Regions from separate parts of the Hathewaya limosa genome, predicted to be linked through region 1. Evidence: riboswitches for the same ligand, from Rfam matches in the RefSeq annotation. Region 1 holds a riboswitch; the other holds the start of a gene.
The links. Region 1 has a riboswitch for S-adenosylmethionine ahead of metK (methionine adenosyltransferase). Riboswitches for the same ligand answer to the same signal wherever they lie in the genome.

Region 2: another riboswitch for S-adenosylmethionine. It lies ahead of QOZ93_RS10825 (methionine ABC transporter ATP-binding protein); the one in region 1 lies ahead of metK (methionine adenosyltransferase).

The regions. Positions count from the first base shown of each region.
Region 1 is NZ_JAUSWN010000001.1:122,463-128,759, reverse strand. Features, by position in the region: gene recD2 (SF1B family DNA helicase RecD2) at 1-1,441, opposite strand, end outside; gene metK (methionine adenosyltransferase) at 1,563-2,738, opposite strand; SAM riboswitch class I at 2,837-2,943, opposite strand; tRNA gene QOZ93_RS00595 (tRNA-Tyr) at 3,066-3,150, opposite strand; tRNA gene QOZ93_RS00590 (tRNA-Thr) at 3,156-3,231, opposite strand; tRNA gene QOZ93_RS00585 (tRNA-Tyr) at 3,253-3,337, opposite strand; tRNA gene QOZ93_RS00580 (tRNA-Thr) at 3,343-3,418, opposite strand; tRNA gene QOZ93_RS00575 (tRNA-Tyr) at 3,443-3,527, opposite strand; tRNA gene QOZ93_RS00570 (tRNA-Thr) at 3,532-3,607, opposite strand; tRNA gene QOZ93_RS00565 (tRNA-Tyr) at 3,624-3,708, opposite strand; gene yyaC (spore protease YyaC) at 3,977-4,498, shown strand; gene mreB (rod shape-determining protein) at 4,570-5,568, opposite strand; gene spoIIID (sporulation transcriptional regulator SpoIIID) at 5,747-6,001, opposite strand; gene QOZ93_RS00545 (M23 family metallopeptidase) at 6,074-6,297, opposite strand, start outside.
Region 2 is NZ_JAUSWN010000019.1:32,401-38,697, forward strand. Features, by position in the region: gene QOZ93_RS10815 (amino acid ABC transporter ATP-binding/permease protein) at 1-904, opposite strand, end outside; gene QOZ93_RS10820 (ABC transporter ATP-binding protein/permease) at 897-2,639, opposite strand; SAM riboswitch class I at 2,794-2,901, shown strand; SAM riboswitch class I at 2,988-3,095, shown strand; gene QOZ93_RS10825 (methionine ABC transporter ATP-binding protein) at 3,166-3,966, shown strand; gene QOZ93_RS10830 (methionine ABC transporter permease) at 3,996-4,655, shown strand; gene QOZ93_RS10835 (MetQ/NlpA family ABC transporter substrate-binding protein) at 4,675-5,484, shown strand; gene QOZ93_RS10840 (spore germination protein) at 5,660-6,297, shown strand, end outside.

The DNA.
Region 1 (6,297 bases):
TAAAAATTTCTTTTAGCCTAACAACATTTACACATTTACTTTCTATTAGATCTCTAAGTACATTTCCTGGACCTACTGATGGTAATTGGTCTACATCACCCACAATTATGACTCTAGTTCCTAAAGAAACTGCCTTCAATAAATTGTTCATTAAAAGAATATCTATCATAGATGCCTCATCTACTATAATTACATCAAACTCTAAAGGATCCTCTTCACTTTTCAAAAACTGCATATTATCATCATCATTATATCCAATTTCTAAAAGTCTATGAATAGTTTTAGCTTCTCTACCCGTTGCTTCCGTCATTCTTTTAGCTGCCCTTCCCGTAGGAGCCGCCATACCTACACTTAATCCTGATTCTTCAAATATTCTTATTATACAATTAATTATAGTAGTCTTTCCTGTTCCTGGACCACCAGTTATTATTTCCATACCATTTTCAAATGCCCCACAAATGGCTTCTTTTTGTGATACAGCAAATTTAATATTATTTTCATTCTCAAAATTTTTTATTTCTTTTTCAACATCAATATGAACTTTATCATAAGAACTCATAGTTAGACTTAAAATCTTTTTTGTTACAGATAATTCACTATAATAATAAGGTATTGTAAAAACACATTCTTGTTCATCTATATTTTCAACTTTAATATTGCCAGCCATAGTTACTTCAAAAATAGCCTTTTCAATTTCTTCTTTATCTACACAAAGAACCTTTTCTCCTTTTTCCATCAATTCACCCATTGGCATATAAGTATTTCCCAACAAACAAAATTCATTTACCAAGTACTTTATTCCACTTTTTATTCGATAAGGAGAATTTTTTTCTATTCCTAAATTTAGTGCTATTTTATCTGCAGTCTTAAAGCCTACCCCTACTATATCCTCTACTAACTTATATGGATTTTGTTTTATTATATCTATTCCACTAATCCCATATTTATTATAAACTTTTACACACTGATTAGCTGTCATTCCGTAAGGTTGAAGAAAAATCATTATATTCCTACATTCTCTTTGCCTAGAATATGATTCATATATTAATTTAATCTTTTTCTTCCCAATACCTTCAATTTCGGCTAATCTATCAATATCATTATCTAAGACATCTAAGGTCTCTTCTTTAAAATGTGAGACTATTTTTTTTGCTGTAACAGGACCTATTCCAGAAATTATGCCTGAAGCCAAATATTTTTCAATCCCTGTTAAAGTTTTAGGTATAATTTCTTCACATGAATTAACTTTTAACTGTTTACCAAAGTTAGGATGAACATTCCATTCACCTGTAACTTTTACATTTTGGCCTTCATTCACAAAAGGTATTGTTCCAACTATAGTTACAAGTTCATCTTTTTCATCCTTTAATTTAGCTACTGTATATTCATTTTCTTCATTTTTAAAAATTATCGATTCTATTATACCTATAATTTCAAACATAAAATCTCTCCCATACTTTTTTATAACTCTTATTATTAAATTATAACATAAAATTTATATAAAATTAGAAAACACGATTATCCAAATAAATGAGTAATCGTGTCCTTTATAAAATATTTAATTACATTAATTCTTTAATTTTCTCTACTTTATCTAATCTTTCCCAAGGAAGATCAACATCTATTCTTCCAAAATGGCCATATGCTGCTGTTTGTCTATATATAGGTCTTCTTAAATCTAGTTCTTTAATTATAGCAGCCGGTCTTAAATCAAATACTTTATTAATTATTTCAACAATCTCTTCTTCTGATTTCTTACCTGTTCCAAATGTTTCAACACAAATAGATACTGGCTTAGCAACTCCTATAGCATAAGCTAACTGAATTTCTAATTTATCAGCAATACCAGCTGCAACTAAATTTTTAGCAACCCATCTTGCTGCATATGCTGCAGATCTATCTACCTTTGTTGGATCTTTACCTGAAAAAGCACCGCCACCATGTCTTCCAGCTCCACCATAAGTATCTACTATAATCTTTCTTCCTGTTAATCCTGTATCACCTTGTGGTCCACCAATTACAAATCTTCCTGTTGGATTTATTAAATATCTTGTATTTCCATCCAATAATTCCTCAGGAACTATTTCTTTAATTACATATTTTATTAAATCAGCTTCAATTTGTTCACGAGTAACATCAGGACCGTGTTGAGTTGAAATAACAATTGTATCTATTCTAACAGGTTTATCACCTTCATATTCTACTGTTACCTGAGTTTTTCCATCAGGTCTTAAATATCCTAATGTTCCATTTTTCCTAACTTGTGATAATCTTAAAGCTAACTTATGAGCAAGTGATATTGGAAGTGGCATATATTCTGCTGTTTCATTTGATGCATATCCAAACATCATACCTTGATCTCCAGCACCAATAGCTTCTATTGTATCCATTTTACCCTCTTTAGATTCTAAAGCTTCGTCTACGCCCATAGCAATATCTTGTGATTGTTCATCAATAGATGTCATAACAGCACAAGTTTCTGCATCAAATCCATATTTAGCTCTTGTATATCCTATTTCACTTACAGTCTTTCTTACAACTTTAGGAATATCAACATAACAATTAGTAGTAATTTCCCCCATTACTGAAACAACACCAGTTGTACAAGTTGTCTCACACGCAACTCTACCTTGAGGATCTTTTTCTAAAATAGCATCTAAAATAGCATCTGAAATTTGATCACATATTTTATCTGGATGTCCTTCTGTAACTGACTCTGATGTAAATAACTTTCTCATATTATTCTCCCTCCAAAATGTTTATCTTTTCTAGAGCATGGCCTTTTTTCCTAATAAAAAAACCCCTTCAATAAGAAGAGGTTGTTAATATCTACCACCTCTTATCTTGCAGATATAAAATTCTGCAGGAATTGGCACCTTAGTGTTTATACACTGGTTGCCGGGTTTCACAGGGCCCTTTTCCCTCCACCTCTCTTGATAAGAGCATTTTATTTAATTTTTTATTTTTTTATATTTACATTATAACTTCATCATAGCATAATCTTATTACATGGTCAATAGAAACATTTAAATGATAAAAAATAAAAGGACATGAAAACATGTCCTTGGTGGATGAAGATGGATTCGAACCATCGAAGCGAAACGCAACAGATTTACAGTCTGCCCCCTTTGGCCACTCGGGAACTCATCCAAAAATGGAGCTGACAATAGGAATCGAACCTACAACCTGCTGATTACAAGTCAGCTGCTCTGCCAATTGAGCCATGTCAGCACAAAATATATTTTTTTAAAATGGTGGAGGAAGATGGATTCGAACCATCGAAGCGAAACGCAACAGATTTACAGTCTGCCCCCTTTGGCCACTCGGGAACTCCTCCAAAAATGGAGCTGGCAATAGGAATCGAACCTACAACCTGCTGATTACAAGTCAGCTGCTCTGCCAATTGAGCCATGCCAGCACAAAACATATTCTATTTTTAAAATGGTGGAGGAAGATGGATTCGAACCATCGAAGCGAGACGCAACAGATTTACAGTCTGCCCCCTTTGGCCACTCGGGAACTCCTCCAAATTGGAGCTGGCAATAGGAATTGAACCTACAACCTGCTGATTACAAGTCAGCTGCTCTGCCAATTGAGCCATGCCAGCATAAGTATTAAAATAATGGTGGATGAGGATGGATTCGAACCATCGAAGCGAAACGCAACAGATTTACAGTCTGCCCCCTTTGGCCACTCGGGAACTCATCCCTATTTAATACTACTTATTATGTTTTGTTGTCGTGTATTTCCGACAAGAAGTAGTATACATTTTTACGGTTCTTATTTCAAGTCGTTTTCTCCTTATTTAAGAAGATTACTTTCTTTATACTTATATTTTCTTTATAATACTCCTTTTTACTAAAAATTAATATGTTTTTTTACACCTTCTTCATATTTAATCTTTCATTCACATATTTTTATTAGTGTAATATTATATACTATCCTTTAAAACTCTGCTATATTTAGGAGGTGCCTTGTGGATAAAACTTGTATTAACTATTTAAATGAACGCTGTATAAATACACTAGTTGAATCTTTAAAAAAAACCATAGATGAAAAAACTATAATAGTATGTATAGGCACTGATAGATGCATAGGTGATTGTTTAGGTCCATTAGTAGGTTCTCTATTGATAGATCGAAAGTTTCCTCTAAAAGTATTTGGCTCCTTAAACAAACCTATTCACGCCTTAAATTTAGAAGAAAACTTAAACTATATAAATAATGAATATCCCAATCATAACATTATAGGAATAGATGCTTGTTTAAGTGATGATGAAGATATAGGTAACATAATAATTAGAGATTACCCCATATGTCCTGGAAAAGGCGTAGGAAAATATTTACCTCCTGTAGGTAACCTATCCATAGTAGCAGTTGTTGATTCCTATAATAATTCGGAACCTTTTTATTCTAGAAGTATTAGATTAAGTTTTATCATGAATATGGCTAAAAAAATTTGTATTTCTTTAGAAAAATCTTATACATTAAAAATTTAGATAAAAAAATACAAGCTATTTATAATATAGCTTGTATTTTTTTATTATTTACATAATAACTTAATAATATATTATTCTTTTCCCATATATTCTATGGAATCTAATGATTTCCCTGTTCCTAATGCAACACAAGATACACTATCTTCTGCTACATATACTGGTACCTTAGTATGATCTTGGATTAACTTATCAAGCCCATTTAATAATGCTCCACCACCGGTCATAACAATTCCTTTGTCAGCTATATCAGATGCTAACTCAGGTGGTGTCTTTTCAAGAACAGCATGTGCACACTCTGCTATAGCTTCTACAGCTTCTGCTAAAGCTTCCCTCATTTCACTAGAAGTTACTGTTATGTTTTTAGGAAGTCCTGTAATTAAATCTCTTCCTCTTATTTCCATACTTTCTTCTTCTACTTCATATGCACAACCAATATTTATCTTTAATTCCTCTGCAGTTCTTTCACCAATCATAAGCTTGTGTTTCTTTCTTATATACTTAATAATTGCTTCGTCAAATTCATCTCCAGCTACCTTTATAGATTGTCTTACAACCATACCACCTAAAGATATAACTGCTATATCTGTGGTACCTCCACCAATGTCTATAACCATATTTCCACTAGCTTTAGATATATCTAAGCCTGCACCTATAGCAGCTGCTACTGGTTCTTCTATTAATTGAACCATTTTTGCCCCCGCCATTTTTGCCGCTCCTTTAACTGCTCTTCTTTCAACCTCTGTAGCTTCACATGGAACACAAATAACAACTCTTGGAGTTGCTTTCTTTCTTCCACAAGCTTTTCTAATAAAATGTTTTAACATTTTTTCTGTCATATCATAATCAGAGATAACACCATCTTTTAATGGTCTTGTTGCTACTATATTCCCTGGTGTTCTACCAATCATTTGTCTTGCTTCTTCTCCAACAGCTAAAACCCTATCATTTGTCTTGTCGATTGCAACTACTGAAGGTTCCTTTAAGATTACACCTTTTCCTTTTATGTATACAAGAACTGTAGCTGTACCTAAATCTATACCCATATCAGTACCCATTCCGAAAAAAAACATAGCTTTCACTCCTGCTCATTGGTATATTAGTTCTAACATATTTTACTTCTATACTAATCAAAAAAAACCTTTTTTTTAGAATAAATTTTTAAAAAATTTTTTTTACTTTAATTTAAGCATTGTAAAATATCACATTAACTATTCTAACATAATAATTGTGCATATGAAATAGGTATTTTTAAACTTCCATAGTTTTATATTTTAATTGGGTAGCTTTTCCACCTCTTATATGTCTTTCCGCCTTATTTAATTCTAAAACATTTTTAGCTTGGCTTGCAATTTGTGGATTTATTTTAGGAAGTCTTTCTGTCATGTCCTTATGAATTGTACTTTTACTTACTCCAAAAACTGTAGCGGTTTTTCTTATTGTTGATTTTGATTCTATAATATATTGAGCTACTTCCAATACTCTTTGTTCTATATAATCTTTCAAAATAAACCCTCCTTAAGATTTAAATTTTAAAATAGCCACTTTTCTATAGAAAAGTGACTATCTTTAGTTTTCTTATTTTATAAATTTACATGGATCAATATATTTATTCTCATAATCCAATTTTTTAAAACTTTCGTTGCCCTCTAACATAGAAAAATGTAAATAGCTTCCTTCTGATTTGTTATTACTAACTCTTAAAGTTGTATTGCCAATCTTAGCAACTTCTTGACCTTGAGTTACTTTATCACCTTTTTTAATAAGTACTTTTTGATCTAAGTTTGAATATACTGTTTTAT
Region 2 (6,297 bases), on a different contig from region 1:
ATAAATTACTAAGCACAACTACAGGTCCAAAAGAACTAGCAAGAGCTATAATAGCAATTATCATTTCATGAAATCCTATAATTCCTCTTAAATATAATCTACTACCTACAAATAGCATAATTCCTATAAAACTAACAATTATAGAATCCGTGAGTCCTCGTACTATACCCTCATGTTTTTTTATAGTTTGTAACTGATCATTCAACTCTTGTCCACGTTTATCTATTTCTTCTAATCGCTTTTTACCCATATTAAAAAATAATATTTCTCTTATTCCTTTTAATGAATCCAAAACAAAACTATTCATTTTCCCAAAGGAATTTCTATAACTTATTCCACTTTCCTTTCCTAATTTTGATGTGTAATATGGAATAAAAAAACCTATTATAATATAGGCAAATAATGCAACTATACCTAAACTTATATTAATTTTGGAAATATATATTACCATTATCAAGGATGTTAAAAAACCTATACATATAGGTGCTATAGTGTGTGCATAAAATACTTCTAATAATTCGATATCACTGGTTATAATAGAAATTAAATTTCCTTTTTCTTCACCATCCAATTTAGCCGGACTCAATTCTCTTAATTTTTTAAAAACCTTATCTCTTAATAAAGCTAATAATTTAAAAGCTATATAGTGTCCTGAATATTGTTCTAAATATCGTAGTACTCCTCTTAATAATCCACAAGTAATAATAACTATAAAAATATTTTTTAAGGTCGTATCTTTATATAAACCCATTATATTTAATATGCCTTTTCCTCCATATATGGTTATAAAAATAGAACTTAAAAAACCTAATACCCCCATTGTAATAGTTATAAACATTATATGTAATAGAGGTTTTAATAATCCTATTAATTTACCCATTATAGTCATACCTGATCTACGCATAATTTTCCTCCCCTATACATTCTAATTCTTCTTGTTCATTAACTAATTTACTATATACTTTTTCATTATCCATTAATTCTTTATGCATTCCTTGTTCTATAATTTCACCATTTTCCATAACATATATGTTATCCGCATCTTTAATATTATAAAGTCTATGTGATATAACTATAACATTCTTAATTTTTGAAAGTTCATAAACTATTTCCATAATCTTATTTTCACTTTCTACATCAATATTAGAAGTAGCCTCATCAAATATATACACCCTACTATTATGCAATAAAGCTCTTGCCAAGGCCAAACGTTGCCTTTGTCCACCAGATAAATTTGCTCCTGAGTCCTTAATCTCACTTTTTAACTTTTTAGGCATAGAATATACAAAGTCATATAAATTTACTTTTTTAAGAACCTGTATAAGTTCATCTTCCGTAGCATCCATTTTACCCATTTTTAAATTTTCTTCTATAGTCCCTGAAAATATATAACTATTATGAGAAACTAAAGTTATATCATTAAATCTTTGTTCATCTCCTAATAATTTTAAATCCTGTTCTCCCATAGTTATACTTCCATCGTACTCTTTAAATAACCCCATTATTAAACTTACTATCGTACTTTTACCACATCCCGATGTTCCAACCAATGCAGTTAAATTCTTATCCTTTATACTTATGGAAACATTTTTTAAAATCTTTCTATTTTTTTCATAAGAAAAATTTACATTTTTTAATTCTATATTGTTGTTACAAAAACCTATAATTTTATTATCTTTATATAACTTCTCTTCAAGATCAATTATTTTAAAAATCTTTTCTGATGCAGCAATACCATTCATAGCTACATGGAAAAATGAACCTAGTTGTCTTACTGGAATAAAAAATTCTGATGATAATAAGATTATAGAAAATACTCCCCCAAAACTTATATTACCTTTTTGTGCTTCCATAAGGCAGATTATTATTCCTAAAGCACTTCCTCCGAATGCTATCAAATCCATAACAGTTATAGAATTTAATTGCATGGACAAAACTTTCATTGTTATATTTCTAAAATTCTCTGCTTCTTGGTTCATCTCTCTATTTTTGTCTTCATCTCTACTATATATTTTAAGCGTTGTTAAACCTTGAAGATTCTCTAAAAATGAATCTCCTAGGTTTATATAAATACCCCAATATTTCCTCAAAAGCTTTTTAGCTAGTTTCATTACAAGTACAATTGAAATTGGAATTAATGGTACACTTAAAATTAATATTACTGATGTTTTAATGCTTATAAAAGACAATACTATAAATAATGTTAAAGGTGCTATCATACTATAAAAAAACTGTGGTAAATATCTTCCAAAATACACTTCTAATTGTTCTATTCCTTCGACTGCTACTTGTACTATTTCTGAAGAAGAAATTTTATCATTGTAATGAACGCCTAATGATATTAATTTACTGTAAACATTATTTCTAAGTTTAATACGAGCATTAGCTGAAGCTTTATAAGACGATTTTGTAGCCTTATAGTCACAAATATATCTTCCTATTATAGCTACAATTACAACACAAAACACAAGAATACCTTGCTCTTTAGTTACTGAATTTTTATATAAATTCTCTAAATAAAATCCAAGACTCATAATCATAACTATATTTAAAAGTAGGCTTATCCAATTCATAAACACCGTTGAAAAAATCCACTTTTTAGACTCACGTGCCATCTCAATTAATCTTTTATTGAACATATAACTTTCCCTTCCTTCAATGATAATGACTATCATTTTAAATTGTAATTAATTATCGCAATTTAGTCAATGGTTATTTAAATAATTAAATTTTTAAAATATTTATTGACAGAATAATTTTTAACAATTATAATATAAACTAATTTAATAAAGACTCTTATTAAGAGTGGCTGAGGGACTGGCCCTATGATGCCCGGCAACCCGCATATTTAATGCAAGGTGCTAATTCCAGAGTGATAACCTTGTTATCCAAAGATAAGAGAAAACGATAATTCATCCTCTTATCTTTTAAGAGGATTTTTTTATTACATAAAAAAATTAATGAACTTTACTAAAAATTTAATATTACCCTTATCAAGAGAGGTGGAGGGACTGGCCCTATGAAACCCAGCAACCAACATATTTTATGTAAGGTGCTAATTCCAGAGTGGTAATTTTATTACCCGAAGATGAGAAACTTTTTTAAACCTCTTCTTCAAAGAGGTTTTTTTATTTTCAAATTTTATTATAAAGGAGATATAAACCTATGATTCAAATTAAAAAATTAAGCAAAGTATATACTCATAAAAATACTTCAATTGAGGCTTTAAAAAACATTAACTTACATATAAAAGAAGGAGACATTTTTGGAATAATGGGATTAAGTGGCGCAGGCAAATCATCTCTTTTAAGATGTATAAATGCATTAGAATCACCTACTTCAGGTGAAATATTAATAAAAAATCTATATGAGGAAAGCACTGATTATTTTGATATAAATAAATTACCTAAAAAAAATTTAAGAAGTGTAAGAAAAAAAATAGGAATGATTTTTCAACACTTTAATTTGCTTATGAACTCCACAATATACGAAAATATAGCCTTTCCTCTAAAACTTTCTAAGCTATCTAAAAAAGATATAGAGAATAAAGTTTTAGGACTTTTAGATTTAGTTAATTTAAAAGACAAAAAAGACATGTATCCATCAAATTTATCTGGAGGTGAAAAACAAAGAGTAGGAATTGCTCGTGCCCTTGCTAACAATCCTAAAATCCTTCTTTGCGATGAAGCAACTTCAGCATTAGATCCTATTACAACAGATTCTATAATAAAACTTTTAAAAAAAATAAATAAAGAACTTAATATTACTATAATAGTTATCACACATGAAATGGACGTTATAGAAAAACTTTGTAATAAAATAGCAGTCTTAGAATCAGGAATCATTGCAGAAGATGGATATGTTTCAGATGTATTTACTAATCCTAAAAGCAAAACATCAAAACATTTTCTAATAACTTGCCAAACTAAAAATAATAATATACAAAATTCTAAATTATATTCATAAAAAATTTGTTAAAAAAAGAGGTGATTAACATGAAAAACATTTTAGAAATCTTATATTCTATACCAAAGCCATTACTACAAACCTTATATATGGTATCTATATCAACCTTATTTTCTCTGATTCTAGGATTACCTTTAGGAATAATTTTGCGGGTTACTTCTAAAGGACATATATTAGAAAACTCTAGAATAAATAAAATTTTAGATACTATTGTAAATATCTTTAGATCAGTACCTTTTATTATTTTAATTGTAGCACTATTTCCTATATCTAAAATATTAGTTGGCACTACTATTGGGTCTACAGCCGCAATTGTTCCACTTTCTATAGCCGCTACTCCTTTTGTAGCTAGAATCATAGATACATCATTAGGTGAAGTTCCATATGGGCTCATTGAAGCAGCTCTTTCTATGGGTGCCAATAATTTTGAAATTATATTTAAGGTTATGTTAAAAGAAGCATTGCCTTCCCTTATATCTGGAATAACTTTAACAATTATAAACATAATAGGATATTCTGCTATGGCTGGTGCTATAGGAGGTGAAGGTATTGGTGATTACGCCATAAGAGAAGGTTATATGAGATATAACAATGAAATAATTTTAATAACTATAGTTGTTTTAATAATTCTAGTGCAAATCATTCAGAGCACAGGAAACTATTTTACAAAAAAATTTGATAAAAGATAAAATTTTAGGAGGAATTTATATGAAAAAAATCGTAGCTTTAATCTCAACACTTTTATTAACTATAACTTTAGTAGGATGTGGTACTAATAAAGAAAGTCAAAATTCATCTAAGACTTTAATAGTTGGTGCATCCCCTGCCCCACATGCAGAAATTTTAAAATTTGCAAAGGATAAACTTCATAATCAAGGAATCGAATTACAAATAAAAGAATTTACTGATTATGTGGTTCCTAATAAAGCTCTTAATGAAAAAGAACTTGATGCAGACTACTTTCAGCACATACCCTATTTAAATAATTTCAACGAAAAAAATGGTACTAGCTTAGTCCCTGTTGCTAAAGTTCATGCAGAACCACTATCTGCCTATTCACAAAAAATAAAATCTATTACTGAATTAAAAAATGGTTCTACAATAGCCATTCCTAATGATAATTCTAATGGAACTAGGGCTTTAAAACTTTTAGAAAAACAAGGATTAATAAAACTTAAAGATAAAAATGCTGAAAATATTACAGAAAAAGATATATCTGAAAATCCAAAACAAATTAAAATAAAAGCAACTGAAGCAGCTCAATTACCTAGATTATTAGATGAAGTAGATATTGCTATAATTAATGGTAACTATGCACTTGAAGCAAAATTAGATACAAAAAATGTATTATTTCTTGAAAACATAAAAGATATAGAAAAGCATGTAAATGTTTTAGCTACTAGAGAAGATAATAAAAATGATAAAAAAATTGCATCTCTTATAAAAGTTTTAAACTCTGATGAATGTAAAACTTTTATAGAAAGTAAATATGGTAAAGCAGTTCTTCCTGCTAAATAAAATTAGTATAAAAATAAAAATTTCTTAAATATTAATTAATTAAAATGTATCCTATAGAATAGACGACTTTAAAAAATCTATTTTATAGGATTTTTTATTATCTACTTTGAATATTTACCTAATACAATTGGAAATACTAAATTTGTTTTAAGATATCAATCAAGGAAGTGAAAAAATGAAAATTTCATCAGACCTCAATGAAACTATAAAGGCCATAAGAGGCGTACTTAAAATTGAAGAAAGTTTTGATATAATAGAACGAACTTTAAAGTTTGGTGGCAAAACTACTTATATGTACTACATAGATGGTTTTATTAAAGATGATATTATGCAATTTTTAATGACTAGATTCTTTAATATAACAGAAAAGGAAATGGATCTTTTAGACAGTCCTAAAAAGTTTATGGAACATTCCATTCCTTATGTTGAAGTAGCAGAAGAAAATGATGTTATGAATTTAGTAAATCAAGTATTAAGTGGTCAAACTGCCATGTTAGTAGAAGGATTTGACAAAGCTATTATGCTTGATCTCAGAACTTATCCTGCACGAGGTCCACAAGAACCAGATAAAGAAAAGTCCTTAAGGGGCCCAAAAGATGGTTTTGTGGAAACCATAGTCTTTAATACCGCTTTAATTAGAAGAAGGGTAAGAGATTCTCGACTTGTGTTTAAAATGTTTTCTGTTGGAAAAATTTCTAAAACCGATGTAGCCATTGGTTATATGAATGGAATAGAAAATAAAAAAGCTTTAGATTTTATAGTAAAAAAACTTAATGATTTAGATATAGAGGCCTTAACCATGGGTGATCAAAG